DNA from 2 places in the Streptomyces tatrensis genome. Region 2 is predicted to be linked to the other one. Evidence: riboswitches for the same ligand, from Rfam matches in the RefSeq annotation. Region 2 holds a riboswitch; the other holds the start of a gene.

Region 1 (7,367 bases), 1.7 Mb from region 2:
CCGTGAGGTCAACTGGGTCTTCGGCTTCCTGCTGCTGGTCCTCGGCATGTTCACCGGTTTCACCGGTTACTCCCTGCCGGACGACCTGCTCTCGGGCACCGGTGTCCGCTTCATGGAAGGCGCGGTCCTGTCCGTGCCGATCGTCGGCACGTACCTGTCGTTCTTCCTGTTCGGCGGAGAGTTCCCCGGCGGCGACTTCGTGGCCCGGTTCTACTCGGTCCACATCCTGCTGCTGCCCGGCATCATGATGGGCCTGCTGGTGGCCCACCTGATCCTGGTCTTCTACCACAAGCACACCCAGTTCGCGGGCCCCGGCAAGACCGAGAAGAACGTCGTCGGCATGCCGCTGCTCCCGGTCTACATGGCCAAGGCCGGAGGCTTCTTCTTCCTGGTCTTCGGTGTCATCGCGGCCATCTCGGCGATCGCCTCGATCAACCCGATCTGGGCGCTCGGCCCGTACCGCCCGGACCACGTGTCCACCGGTGCGCAGCCCGACTGGTACATGGGCTTCTCCGAGGGCCTGATCCGTGCCATGCCCGGCTGGGAGATCAACCTGTGGGGCCACACCCTCGTCCTGGGTGTCTTCATCCCGCTGGTGATCTTCCCGCTGGTCCTGGCGGTGATCGCGGTCTACCCGTTCATCGAGTCCTGGGTCACCGGGGACAAGCGCGAGCACCACATCCTGGACCGCCCGCGCAACGCCCCGACCCGTACGGGCTTCGGTGTGGCATGGCTGACGTGGTACGTCATCCTGCTGATCGCCGGTGGAAACGACATGTTCGCGCAGTACTTCCACCTGTCGATCAACGCGATCACCTGGTTCGCCCGCATCGGCTTCTTCGTCGGTCCGGTCATCGCGTTCATCATCACCAAGCGGATCTGCCTCGGCCTCCAGCGCCGGGACCGGGACAAGGTGCTGCACGGTCGCGAGACCGGCATCATCAAGCGCCTGCCGCACGGTGAGTTCGTCGAGGTCCACGAGCCGCTCTCGCAGGGCAAGCTGCACGCGCTCACCTCGTACGAGCAGTACGAGCCCGCCGAGATCGGCCCCACGGTCGACGAGAACGGCGTCGAGCGCAAGGTGAAGGCGCTGGAGAAGCTCCGCGCCAAGCTCAGCAAGGGCTACTACGGGGAGAACAACCAGATCCCGAAGCCCACGGTCGAGGAGTACAAGGAGATCCAGAGCGGCCACGGCCACCACTGATCTCCCGCAACACGGCTTCACAGCTTCACGCATGACGCACCACGCACCACGCATGACTGCTTGAGGGACTGATTTCGGTCAGTCCTGGTGTCGCCACGGCGAGAGCCCCGTCCAGTGTCTGGACGGGGCTCTTTGCCGTCCCCGGGGCTGGATAGGCTGATCCCCTTCCCATTCGACGTGGAATCCTCGACGAGCAGCAGGAGCGGACCATGACCTTGGTGACCCCGGCAGGCGGCGACAGCGTGGCGGCCCGCGGCTGGCCGGGCGTTCTGGACGCCCTGCTGTCCGGCCGGGACCTCGGCGCCGACGACACGGCCTGGGCCATGGACCGGATCATGCGCGGGGAGGCCACCGACGCCCAGATCGCCGGATTCGCCGTCGCGCTGCGGGCCAAGGGGGAGACCGTGGCCGAGATCAACGGCCTGGTCCGCGCCATGTACGAACACGCCAACCTGATCGAGGTGCCGGGCCGGACGGTGGACATCGTCGGCACCGGCGGCGACGGGGCCAAGACGGTCAACATCTCCACGATGTCGGCCATCGTGGTGGCCGGTACGGGTGCCAAGGTCGTCAAGCACGGCAACCGGGCCGCGTCCTCCGCGAGCGGCTCCTCGGACGTCCTGGAGAAGCTGGGCGTCAACCTCGACCTCACCCCCGCGCGGGTGGTGGAGGTGGCCGAGGAAGCCGGGATCACCTTCTGCTTCGCGGTCAAGTTCCACCCCGCGCTGCGGCACGTGGCGGCGGCCCGCCGGGAGCTCGGGATCCGGACCACCTTCAACTTCCTCGGCCCGCTGACCAACCCGGCGCGGGTCCGGGCACAGGCCACCGGTGTGGCCGACGCCCGGGTGGCCCCGATCGTCGCGGGCGTCCTCGCGGAGCGCGGCTCCTCGGCGCTCGTCTTCCGCGGCGACGACGGGCTCGACGAGCTCACCACCACGGCGACCTCCCGGGTCTGGTGGGTCCGCGACGGCGAGGTCAGGGAGCAGGGCTTCGACCCGCGCGACATCGGCATCCCGCTGGTGGACGTCTCCGCGCTGGCCGGCGCGGACGCCTCCTTCAACGCGGACGTGGCCCGCCGGCTGCTGGCCGGCGAGACCGGCCCGGTCCGCGATGCGGTGCTCCTGAACTCGGCGGCGGCCCTGGTGGCGCTGGACCCGGGCGCGGGCACTCTGGAGGAGCAGCTGGCCGCGGGTGTTGTACGGGCGGCGGAGTCGGTGGACTCGGGCGCGGCGCGGGATGCGCTGGCGCGCTGGGTGGCGGCGAGCAACGCGTAGGGCTGGGGCGGCCGGCGGCGGTTCCCGCCGGGCTCATCGCCGGTCGGAGGCCGGCGCAGCCGGGCGAGGCCCGGGAGGCCGCTCGCGGCCGAGTGGTGCGAGCGCGGCACGTGGAGTGGGTCGCGGTGCTCCTGAACTCGGCGGCGGCCCTGGTGGCGCTGGATCCGGGTGCGGGCACTCTGGAGGAGCAGCTGGCCGCGGGTGTCGTGCGGGCGGCGGAGTCGGTGGACTCGGGCGCGGCCCGGGATGCGCTGGCGCGCTGGGTGGCGGCGAGCAACGCGTAGCCGTCCCCGTTCCCGTTCGACGGGATCCGGCCAAGATCCAGCATTGACCCCGGTCCGCCATGTGGACCGGGGTCTTGCGTTCGGAAGATCGTGTGGCAGGATTCTCCTCAGGTCACGAGTGACAGCGTTTAGGCCCCGGCTTGCTGTCCGGCAACCCTCCTTCCGTGGCGGGGTGCCCCGGGTGATGACCAGGTCGTAGGCAGTGAGGTCTACGGCAAGCGCGGATCCCTCGAACACCAGGGGTCCTGGTCTCTCGAGGAGCGTTTTCCGTGAGCAAGCGAATGCGATAGGGCGACTCCGCCCCTTCTTCACCCCCCGGAACAGGGTCACTTCCGCGTACCCGCAGCACGCCTGCGGCAGCACATCTGTGCGCGGCCGCCGATCCGTATTCCGGGGCACTCCCGTACCCCGAACGGCCGCAGCGCCGTATCCGCGTACGGGCACACCGAAGCCATTCACACCTGCCTGCCGGGAGATTCCGCCATGTCCGCAACCCTGAACGCCGTCACCGCCACCGCGACTGCTGCCGTCGTCGACCCTGCTTGTGTCGAGCCGCTGCCGGTCCTGGGCCGGGACGTCACCGTGCCGCTCGTCACCGGCGGCGAGGTCACCTACGCCGCCCTCGACTACGCGGCCAGCGCCCCCGCGCTGCAGCGGGTCTGGGACGACGTCGCCGCGTACGCCCCGTACTACGGCAGCGTCCACCGCGGCGCCGGGTACCTCTCGCAGCTCTCCACCGACCTGTTCGAGCAGAGCCGGGTCACGGTCGCCGAGTTCCTCGACTGCCGCCCCTCCGACCAGGTGATCTTCACCCGGTCCACCACCGACTCCCTCAACCTGCTGGCCGCCGTGCTCCCGGCCGACTGCCAGGTCTTCGTCTTCGAGACCGAGCACCACGCCTCGCTGCTCCCGTGGACGAACGCCCAGGTCACCTACCTCAACGCCCCCCGCACCCCGGACGAGGCCGTCGCCACCCTGGAGCGCGCCCTGGCCGACCGCGACCCATCCCCTAGCTCTTCGAGCTGGGGAGACCCCAAGGGCCCGGCGCTGGTCTGCGTCACCGGCGCCTCCAACGTCACCGGCGAGCTGTGGCCCGTCAAGGAGCTCGCCGCCGCCGCGCACGCCCACGGCGCCCGCATCGTCCTGGACGCCGCCCAGCTGGCCCCGCACCACCCCGTCTCGGTCCAGGACCTCGACGTGGACTGGGTCGCCTTCTCCGGCCACAAGCTCTACGCCCCCTTCGGCTCGGGCGTGCTCGCCGGCCGCGCGGACTGGCTCCAGGAGGCGGACCCGTACCTCGCCGGCGGCGGCGCCTCCCGCAAGGTCGCCCGTCGCGAGGACGGCGGCGTGGATGTCGAGTGGCACACCACCGCAGCCCGCCACGAGGCCGGCTCCCCGAACGTCATCGGCGTCTACTCCATCGCCTCCGCCTGCAAGGCGCTGAACGAGGCCGGCTTCGAGAACCTCGTCGCGCGCGAGCAGCGCCTCATCGCCAAGGTCCGCGAAGGCCTCGCCGAGGTTCCGGCGGTCCGCGTCCTGTCCCTCTTCGGCGACGACGCCCCCCGCGTCGGCGTCATCTCCTTCGTCGTCGACGGCTGGAACAGCTCGCACTTCGCGGCCGCGCTCTCCGCCGAGTACGGCATCGGCGTCCGCGACGGCCTGTTCTGCGCCCACCCGCTGGTCCGCACCCTCCTCGGCAGCGAGCCGCAGGCCCAGGGCGAGTGCGGAGCCCCGGAGGCGGCCCCGGGGGAGCGGTCGCTGAACGCGATCCGCGTCAGCTTCGGCGCAGGCACCCCCGACGAGCACGTCGAGCGCTTCGTCCGCGCGGTCAAGGAGCTCGTCGCGGACGGCGCCAAGTGGCAGTACCGCACCGAAGAGGGCCGCTGCGTCCCGGCCGTCTGACAGGCTGCGGGGCATGACGTACTGGGACCCGATACCGACCGTGCGGGCCCTCGTGGGGCGTCCGCTGCCCCAGTGGGGACCGGAAGCACTGCCGGTCGTGCACGACTGGAGCGGGGCCGCGCCCTACGGGTGGGAGAAGCGGGACTGGCGCAGCGTCCCGGGGCCGTTCTACGCGTCGGAGACCGATACGTGCTGGATGGGACGCGGCTGCGCGCCCGCCCACGTGCTCTATGACGACGACGGGTACGGACAGGAGTTCGTCTACCGGCAGCCCCGGACTCCGGCGCAGGCACGAGACCTGGTCTGTGCGGCCGAGTGCGATCCCTTCGGGGGATACGGGGGAGACGGCGACGCGCACTGGACCCCGGACCTCGTCCGCGGCTGGTGGCGGGAGCGGGGCCGGGTCCGCGAGTGGGCCGTGGCCCTGCACCGGAGCTGGTCGGTCTCCGACGGGGTGTACGAGCGCGAGGCCGCCGACGGGGCCCGTGCGTACGTGGAACACATCGACGGCGATCTCGCCGACTACCTGCGCGGCTACCTGTTCTGGCTGGCCGAAGCCCGCCCCGCCCGGCCGGGCGAGGCGTTGCCCGCGCTCTGAACCGCTACGCGTCGAGGCCGATCGCGAAGGCCGCCTCGAGGTCGTGCTGGGAGTACGTGCGGAACGCGACGTGCGTGTCCGTGGCCTCCACGCCCGGGATCTTGCTGATGCTGCCGGGGATGATGTCGGCCAGGTCCTCGTGCCGGGACACCCGGACCATCGCGATGAGGTCGTACGTGCCGGTGACGGAGTAGACCTCGCTGACGCTGTCCAGCGCGGCGATGGCCTCGGCGATCTCGGGGATCCGGTCCACGCTGGTCTTGATGAGCACGAGTGCGGTGATCACGGTTGGCTGTCTCCCTCGACGGCAGTCACTGGTCGACCCACTCTAGTCCCACCTCGGTAGCGGGCCCACGCGTAGAGGAAGCCGGCGGAGAAGCCCACCACGTGGGCCAGATAGGCGACTCCGGGACCGCTCGCCGCCCGGTGCGCCGCCAGCCACTGCAGGCCGAACCAGAACATCAGCACGATCCATGCGGGGAAGCGCAGCGGCAGGAAGAAGAGGAACGGGAACAGGCTCGTCACCCGTGCCTTGGGGAACAGGTACAGGAAGGCCCCCAGGACCGCGGAGATCGCCCCGGAGGCCCCGACCAGGGTCTGGTCCGAGGAGGCGTAGGCCGCCGCGTACGCCGCCAGGGCCAGGTAGCCCGTACAGACGTAGAAGCAGAGGAACCAGGCCCGGCCCATGCGCCGCTCCGTCATCGCCCCGAAGACGTAGAGGAAGAGCATGTTGCCCAGCAGGTGCAGCCAGCTCCCGTGCACGAACAGGGCCGTGAGGGGGGTGAGCGCCGCCCGGCCCGAGCCGGTGAACAGCTCGTCGGGGACCACGCCCCAGCGCCGGAAGTACGCCGTCCCGTTGGTGAGCAGCTGGTCACCCGCCCCGTAGACCGGGTTCAGCCCCGACGCCGGGCTCAGTACGAACACCACGCAGCAGCCGGCGATCAGCGCGTGGGTGACCACCGGGCCCCGGGCGGCCTCGCGTACGGCCTGCCACCTTACGATCATGCGACCGAGCATGACCCAGCCGGGCCCACCAGCGGGTGCGGCAGGCCGTAGGGTTACGAGCTACGCACGCACGCGCGCGCCACCCGTGACGACACGGGAGGGTGCGGTGCTTGCGCCATGTGAGCGATAGAAGGAGAGAGCGGCCTGATGACGGTTCCCCTGCCGACCGACACCACCCGGTGGCGCTGCACGCTGTGCGGCAACCTCACGCGCTTCGACGTCACCCGTTCGTCGAAGGTAGTGGAGTACGTCCACCTGGACCTCGCCGGGGAGCCCAAGGTCGAGGAGCGCGAGGTGGTCAATGAGACCATCGAGTCGGTGCGCTGCCGCTGGTGCAACGCGGTGGACCAGATCGAGCTCGTCGACAGGCCGGGCGCGGACTCCTGACGGAGCCCCGCCCACAGGTGAATGACGGTAGGGGTGACGGATTGTGGAGCCAGCAAGCGGCGCTGAGCCGGCCGACGCGGCCGGTGACGCCGCGGAGGTGCTCGACCGCCCGCTGCCGGAAGGCGTGCGGCGCCGGGTCGTCGCACTCGTCTCCGACGCCTTCGGCGGGCTGACGGTCGCGGACCTCCCGGCGCAGCTGCGCCAGTACGCCCGTTTCACCCCGACCCGGCGCGCCAAGTTCGCGGGCAACGCCATGGCCACGGCCGTGGAGAGCGACCCCGTCTTCCGGGGCCGGGTCGCCGACAAGCTCCGCGAGACGCAGGCCGACCTGGCCTCCGCGCTGGAGTCGGGCGCGCCGCCCGCCGCCGCCGACCCGCTGGACGTGGCGGCCGCCGCGTACGTGCTGCGGCCGGCCGGCTGGGTCAAGCTGGTCGCCGCCGCGGGCGAGGAGGCGCAGCGCGCCGACGCCGAGCGGGTCGACGAGGAGGCCCGCCGCGAGATGGAGCGGCTCCGCGAGGAGCTGGCCCACGTACGGGACCTGCAGCGCACGGGCGTCGACCAGGTACGGGCCGACCTGGACGCGGCGCGCAAGGAAGCGGAATCGCTTCAGCGCAAGCTGCGCAGCGCGCTGAGCGACGTCAAGCGGGGCGACGCCGCCCTGCGCAAGATCAACGCGGAGGTCGACGGCATCCGCGCCGAGGCGGCCGCCCAGG
Region 2 (7,367 bases):
GGGCCTTGCGGTGCGGGCTGCCGTGATGAAGGCGCGGATCAGGGACGGGGACTTCACTCCGCGCTCGCTCTCCACGCCGCTCGAGACGTCCACGCCCCAGGCGCCGGTGACCGTGAGGGCCTCCGCCACGTTCGCCGGGGTCAGACCGCCCGCCAGCAGCCAGCGGCCCGCGGGGGCGGTGAACTCCGCCGAGCCCCAGTTCCACGGCTTGCCCGAGCCGGGGTCCGGGGCGTCGATCAGGAGCAGGTCCTCGCCGTACTCCCCGCAGCGCTCCACGTGCTGCGCCGTGGCCCGCAGCAGCGTGCGGCCCTCCGCGCGCAGCGCCGCGAAGTCCTCCGGGCCCTCCTCGCCGTGCAGCTGCACGCCCCGTACGCCGCTCTCCTCGGCGAAGCGCCGCACCTCGGCGACGGACTGCCCGCGGAACACTCCTACGGTGAGCACCCCGTCCGGCACGTGCACGGCGAGCTCCCGTGCCGTCTCGGCGTCGACCGTGCGCGGACTGCCGGGCGCGAACACGAAGCCGACGGCATCGGCCCCGGTGGCCACGGCGACCTCGACGTCGTGCGCGGTCTTGAGCCCGCAGATCTTGACGAACACATCAGTCATGTCTGCAGTCAACCAAAGGTCGGGGGGCTGGGGCGGTCCGTCCCATAGGCCGGGCATGGCGGTCCGCCCGCCGCTAGCCTGGGACGAGGCACACATTCAGGGGCACAGCACGCCATCCGGAGGATGACGGTGACGATCATGACCGAGCGGGCCACACCCATAGACACGCTGTCGGCGCCACCGACGTTCGAGAACCTCCTGCAGACGGTTGCGGAGATGAACACGCCAGTCGGCTTCAAAGCCGAGCTCATCCGGGGGAAGATCATCGTGTCGCCGTTCTCCAAGCTGCGCTACTCCCGTCGCATGCGTCTCCTGCGAGAGCAGCTCCAGGCACACGTCCCCAAGGGCCACTTCGCGGACACCTCGCCCTTCCTCTTCCGGTTCGCGGCGGCGGAGCGCGGCTATGGGCCGGACCTGTACGTCGCGGACGAGGCAGCCTTCGACGAAGAGGGACTCCACGCGGACGGAGCGGCACTGTCGCTGGTCGGAGAGTTCACGTCCGTCTCCACCAAGGACGCCGACTGGAACGAGAAGCTGGATGTGTACGGCCTGCTCGTGCCCATCTATCTGGTCGTCGACATGCAGCACTCGGAGATCACCTGCTTCTGGGACCCCTCCCCTCACGGATACCGCTCCCGCAAGACGGTCTCCTTCGGCCAGCCCCTGCACGTCCCGGAGCCGTTCGACTTCGACATCGACACCACCGGCTTCTAGGGCCGCGCAAACGCCCGAGGGCGGCACCCCCTCCGTCAGGAGAGGATGCCGCCCTCGGTACGTGAAGAACAGCCGATCTACCTTCGGGCCGGAGCCCGGGGGTGGATCAGAAGTCCATGTCGCCGCCCGGCATGCCGCCGCCGGCACCGGCGCCGGCCTTCTCGGGCTTGTCGGCGATGACGGCCTCGGTGGTGAGGAAGAGAGCCGCGATGGACGCCGCGTTCTGCAGGGCAGAGCGGGTGACCTTCGCCGGGTCGATGATGCCCGCCGCGATCATGTCCACGTACTCGCCGGTCGCGGCGTTCAGGCCCCAACCGATCTGCAGGTTGCGGACCTTCTCCACGACGACGCCACCCTCGAGACCACCGTTGACGGCGATCTGCTTGAGCGGGGCCTCCAGCGCGAGCTTGACGGCGTTGGCGCCGGTCGCCTCGTCGCCGGTGAGCTCGAGCTTGTCGAAGACCGAGGAGGCCTGCAGCAGGGCCACGCCGCCACCGGCGACGATGCCCTCTTCGACGGCCGCCTTCGCGTTGCGAACGGCGTCCTCGATGCGGTGCTTGCGCTCCTTGAGCTCGACCTCGGTCGCGGCGCCGGCCTTGATGACCGCAACACCGCCGGCGAGCTTCGCCAGGCGCTCCTGCAGCTTCTCGCGGTCGTAGTCCGAGTCGGAGTTCTCGATCTCGGCGCGGATCTGGTTGACGCGACCCTGGACCTGGTCGCTGTCACCGGAGCCGTCGACGATGGTCGTCTCGTCCTTGGTGATGACGACCTTGCGGGCGCGGCCGAGCAGGTCGAGACCGGCGTTCTCGAGCTTGAGGCCGACCTCCTCGGAGATGACCGTGCCGCCCGTGAGGATGGCGATGTCGCCGAGCATGGCCTTGCGACGGTCGCCGAAGCCCGGAGCCTTGACGGCGACGGACTTGAAGGTGCCGCGGATCTTGTTGACGACGAGGGTGGAGAGCGCCTCGCCCTCGACGTCCTCGGCGATGATCAGCAGCGGCTTGCCGGACTGCATGACCTTCTCCAGGAGCGGCAGCAGGTCCTTGACCGAGCCGATCTTGGAGTTGACGATCAGGATGTACGGGTCGTCGAGGGACGACTCCATGCGCTCCATGTCGGTGGCGAAGTACGCCGAGATGTAGCCCTTGTCGAAGCGCATGCCCTCGGTGAGCTCGAGCTCCAGGCCGAAGGTCTGCGACTCCTCGACCGTGATGACGCCTTCCTTGCCGACCTTGTCCATGGCCTCGGCGATGAGCTCGCCGATCTGGGTGTCGGCAGCGGAGATGGAGGCCGTCGAAGCGATCTGCTCCTTGGTCTCGACATCCTTGGCCTGCGCCAGCAGGGCGGCGGAGACGGCCTCGACGGCCTTCTCGATACCGCGCTTGAGGGCCATCGGGTTCGCACCGGCGGCCACGTTGCGCAGGCCCTCGCGGACGAGCGCCTGGGCGAGAACGGTGGCGGTGGTCGTACCGTCGCCGGCGACGTCGTCCGTCTTCTTGGCGACTTCCTTGACCAGCTCGGCGCCGATCTTCTCGTACGGGTCCTCGAGCTCGATCTCCTTGGCGATGGAGACACCATCGTTGGTGATCGTGGGGGCGCCCCACTTCTTCTCAAGGACGACGTTGCGACCCTTGGGGCCAAGGGTGACCTTGACGGCGTCGGCGAGCTGGTTCATGCCTCGCTCGAGACCGCGCCGGGCCTCCTCGTTGAACGCAATGATCTTGGCCATCTGAAGTGGTCCTCCCGGACAGCGGTGGATTGCTCCCGGACCGCGCCCGCGCCCGCGACGGACGGCCTGCGTGCCCGGCGGTTTCTTCCCGCCGGACCCTGCGGGCCTCACTGACCCGGTCCTCGTATAGGTAGCACTCTCACCCGGAGAGTGCTAACGCCAATGATTAGCACTCGACCCCCCCGAGTGCAAGCGGCTTCGGGCAACCCGGGATGAACACCCAGGCGCCGCAAGGGCGCCGGAACCGCCACGCACGAGGGGCCCGCATCCCGTGTCCAGGATGTGGGCCCCTCGTACATATGCCGTTGTGCCGTCGTGCGCGGCCGCTGTGCGCGGCCCCGTACGTGTCGGTGGTCGATCGCGGTCGGACTAGCCGGCGGCGAGCTTGACCATGTCCGCCTGCGGACCCTTCTGGCCCTGCGAGATCTCGAACTCGACCCGCTGACCCTCTTCAAGGGTGCGGTACCCGTCCATCTGGATGGCGCTGTAGTGGACGAACACATCCGCACCACCGTCGACCGCGATGAAGCCGTAGCCCTTCTCCGCGTTGAACCACTTGACGGTGCCCTGAGCCATGCCTAACTCCCCTATTACTGGCCCTTGCGCAGGACCGCACTTCGCGGTCCCGGGTCAGAACTTGCGCCGGAACGCCTCGACCGGGGCTGAATGTATCCGCACCGCTGCTGTCTGCAACAGGTCATTCCGACGAGAATTCTGGACACGCCAAAAGATTGAAATAGGGTGAAAACCCGGAATATTCCTGGGCAACTCGGGCCGGACAAACCTGGCCAACGACCCATAGCGCGCTTGCATGTTGACTCAATGTCAACCCTCCAGCGGCCCGCTCATATGCGGCGGGCAAGAACAGCGGAGGGGACTTCCCCAACTCTACCGCGCCCAATCAAGCAGAATTGCCCCCTCCGTTTGGTAACGGAGGGGGCAATTCAGTTTCTACGAGCCGTTGACCGCTCAGCAGCCGCCCGCGACGGCGGGGATGATCGAGATGCCCGCGCCGTCCGGGGTGGACGTCTGCAGCCCGCCCTCGAAGCGCACGTCGTCGTCGTTGACGTAGACGTTGACGAAGCGGCGCAGCTTGCCCTGGTCGTCCAGGACGCGCGCGGCGATGCCGGGGTGGCTCGCCTCCAGGGACTGGATGACCTCTTCGAGGGTCGCGCCCTCGGCGGGGACCTCGGCCTGGCCGCCGGTGTAGGTGCGCAGGATGGTGGGGATGCGGACGTTGACGCTCATGGCGCTACTGCCTTTCCGGTGTGCAGGGAGAAGAGAAGGGGGTGTCCGGCGGATCAGGGCCGGATCAGCCCGGGTGGTCTGGTGCCGTGCATTGCAAGGCGGAGGAGGGAGTCGACGCGGAGCGTCGGCGACCGACGACAACGCGGCAAGGCGCGGTGCCAGACCACCCGGGCCCGGCCCTGATCCGCCGGACACCCCCCTAGGCCAGGTTGGCGGCGCGGAACGCGTCCAGGCTGGGGCGGATGGTGGCGGTCTGGCCACCACCTTCGGCCACCGCCTCCAGGGTCTTGAGGCCGTCACCGGTGTTCAGGATCACGGTGGTCAGCGTGGGGTCGAGCTGCCCGTTCTCGACGAGCTTCTTCGTCACGCCGACGGTCACGCCGCCCGCGGTCTCGGCGAAGATGCCCTCGGTCTGGGCGAGGAGCTTGATGGCCTCGACGACCTGCTCGTCGTTGACGTCCTCGACGAAGCCGCCGGTGCGCCGCGCGATGTCCAGGACGTACGGGCCGTCCGCCGGGTTGCCGATGGCCAGCGACTTAGCGATGGTGTTCGGCTTCTGCGGGCGGACCACCTCGTGACCGGCCTTGAAGGCGGTCGAGACGGGCGAGCAGCCCTCGGCCTGGGCACCGAAGATCTTGTACGGCTTGTCCTCGACGAGGCCGAGCTTGATCAGCTCCTGCAGGCCCTTGTCGATCTTCGTGAGCTGCGAGCCGGACGCGATCGGGATGACGATCTGGTCGGGCAGCTGCCAGCCGAGCTGCTCGCAGATCTCGTACGCCAGGGTCTTGGAGCCCTCGCCGTAGTACGGGCGCAGGTTGACGTTGACGAAGCCCCAGCCCTCGCCCAGCGGGTCGCCGATGAGCTCGGAGCAGAAGCGGTTGACGTCGTCGTAGTTGCCCTCGATGCCGACGAGGTCGCCACCGTAGACACCGGCCATGACGACCTTGCCCTGCTCCAGGTCGTGCGGGATGAACACGCAGGAGCGGAAGCCGGCGCGGGCGGCCGCGGCGCCGACGGCGCCGGCCAGGTTGCCGGTGGAGGAGCAGGAGAGGGTGGTGAAGCCGAAGGCACGGGCGGCCTCGACGGCGATGGCCACGACGCGGTCCTTGAAGGAGTGCGTCGGGTTGCCGGAGTCGTCCTTGACGTACAGCTTGCCGGTGACGCCGAGCTCCTTGGCCAGGTTGGCCGCGTCCACGAGCTTGGTGAAGCCGGGGTTCAGGCTCGGCTTGGAGGCCACGTCCGCCGGGACGGGCAGCAGCGGCGCGTAGCGCCAGATGTTGTTCGGGCCGGCCTCGATGGCGGCGCGCAGGGCTTCCGGGTCGCCCAGCGGCAGGTCGTAGGCGACTTCGAGCGGGCCGAAGCACTCGGCGCAGGCGAAGATCGGGCCGAGCTCGAAGCGGGTACCGCACTCACGACAGGAAAGGCCGGTGGCGGGACCGAGATCGACAGAGGTGCCAACGGTGTTGGTTTCAACGCCGGTGTTTTCAACGGTTTCGGCAGAGGTTGCGACAGACTGTGCAGCCATGATGGCGAGGCCCTTTCTCCTCATCTTCCCCATGGCGCACTTCGCCATGAGACGGAATTGGCACCTTCCCTAGCCGGGGACCTCGCTGGCGGCGCTGGAATGCGCGATCGCGAGAACCGACTGGAGGGTTGCCGGGGCTTCAACGGGCCGTGTCCCTCTGCCCCTCTGGATGAGCGGTATGGCACCGGCGGACGCGCTCTGTGGCGCGCCGGTGCGTTTGTACGCGGGGCCCCCCGGCATGCGGTGGACCTTCGCGTTGTTCAAGACTGTAACCGAAGGCCCGGGTGGTTGAGACAGCCGTCCGAACGGCGAGATGGATCACATTTCGGTCCAAACGAGTGATGATCCCAGTGTCGAACCCGTGTCGAACCCGTGCAGAACGCGTGAGGGAACAAGGAGTGCTGAAGGTGCTGGAAGAGGTGGAGCGCTGGCTGGCAGACCGCTCCTGGTCAGCCGCCGACCGACCGCTCGGCCAGCTGCTTTCGGCCAAGCGGGCAGCGGGCAGCACGGTGAGCGTGGTGCTGCCGGCGCTGAACGAGGAGGCGACGGTCGGCCGGATCGTCGAGGTGATCAGGCGCGATCTGATCGAGGGGCTGCCGGTGCCCCTGGTGGACGAGCTCGTCGTGATCGACTCGGGCTCCACCGACCGCACCGCGGAGGTCGCGGCCAAGGCCGGGGCCCGTGTGGTGCACCGCGACGAGGTGCTGCCGCGGATCCCGGCGCTGCCCGGCAAGGGCGAGGTGCTGTGGCGCTCGCTGCTGGTCACCACCGGCGACATCGTCTGCTTCGTGGACGCAGATCTGCGCGATTTCTCGGCCGCCTTCGTGTCCGGGATCGTCGGCCCGCTGCTGACCGATCCGGACGTGCGCTTCGTCAAGGCGATGTACGACCGCCCCTTCGGCCAGGAGTTCAGCGACCCGAACGCCCTGGCCTCCGCCAGGGCCCACGGCCAGGGCGGCCGGGTCACGGAGCTGGTGGCCCGCCCCCTGCTCAACCTCCACTGGCCGCAGCTGGCCGGCTTCGTCCAGCCGCTGGGCGGCGAGTACGCCGTACGCCGCGAGCTGCTGGAGCGGCTGCCGTTCCCCGTGGGCTACGGGGTCGAGCTGGGGCTGCTGGTGGACGCCCTGCACACGGCCGGGCTGGACGCGCTGGCCCAGGTGGACGTGGGCGTACGGCTGCACCGCCACCAGGACGGCCAGGCGCTGGGGCGGATGGCCGCCGCGATCTACCGCACGGCGCAGGTACGGCTCTCGCGCGGGCACCTCGTACGCCCCGAGCTGACGCAGTTCGAGCGGGGCCCGGACGGGTTCGTACCGCACACCTACGCCGTGGACACCGAGGAGCGGCCCCCGATGCTCGACATCGAGGAGTACGCGCGCCGCCGCGTGGCATAGCGCCCTCGGCGGTGTGGCCTTCCTCTCGGTCCCGCGCACACGCGGGCACCGACGTTTGACCGGAGGCGGGGCGGGCTAGGTTCGCCGCATGGCTTCCCAGGTGCTCGTCGCCGCGAATCGCGGCCCCCTCTCGTACGCCCTCGCTGCGGAC

Evidence for each region. A riboswitch is a leader RNA that binds a small molecule or an ion and turns the genes downstream of it on or off. The one in region 2 is predicted to bind S-adenosylmethionine.
Region 1: another riboswitch for S-adenosylmethionine. It lies ahead of ACODT5_RS28350 (aminotransferase class V-fold PLP-dependent enzyme); the one in region 2 lies ahead of thrC (threonine synthase).

What each region holds. Positions count from the first base shown of each region.
Region 1 is NZ_JBMDLB010000011.1:2,787,040-2,794,406, reverse strand. It holds gene qcrB (cytochrome bc1 complex cytochrome b subunit) at 1-1,204, shown strand, start outside; gene trpD (anthranilate phosphoribosyltransferase) at 1,414-2,478, shown strand; gene ACODT5_RS28355 (hypothetical protein) at 2,604-2,762, shown strand; SAM riboswitch class IV at 2,873-2,989, shown strand; gene ACODT5_RS28350 (aminotransferase class V-fold PLP-dependent enzyme) at 3,246-4,664, shown strand; gene ACODT5_RS28345 (ferredoxin) at 4,678-5,262, shown strand; gene ACODT5_RS28340 (Lrp/AsnC family transcriptional regulator) at 5,267-5,548, opposite strand; gene ACODT5_RS28335 (rhomboid family intramembrane serine protease) at 5,545-6,279, opposite strand; gene ACODT5_RS28330 (hypothetical protein) at 6,415-6,654, shown strand; gene ACODT5_RS28325 (NYN domain-containing protein) at 6,695-7,367, shown strand, end outside.
Region 2 is NZ_JBMDLB010000011.1:4,446,084-4,453,450, forward strand. It holds gene ACODT5_RS35915 (phosphoribosylanthranilate isomerase) at 1-606, opposite strand, end outside; gene ACODT5_RS35920 (Uma2 family endonuclease) at 745-1,320, shown strand; gene groL (chaperonin GroEL) at 1,427-3,049, opposite strand; gene ACODT5_RS35930 (cold-shock protein) at 3,419-3,625, opposite strand; gene ACODT5_RS35935 (MoaD/ThiS family protein) at 4,019-4,297, opposite strand; gene thrC (threonine synthase) at 4,497-5,822, opposite strand; SAM riboswitch class I at 5,840-5,998, opposite strand; gene ACODT5_RS35945 (glucosyl-3-phosphoglycerate synthase) at 6,230-7,216, shown strand; gene ACODT5_RS35950 (alpha,alpha-trehalose-phosphate synthase (UDP-forming)) at 7,305-7,367, shown strand, end outside.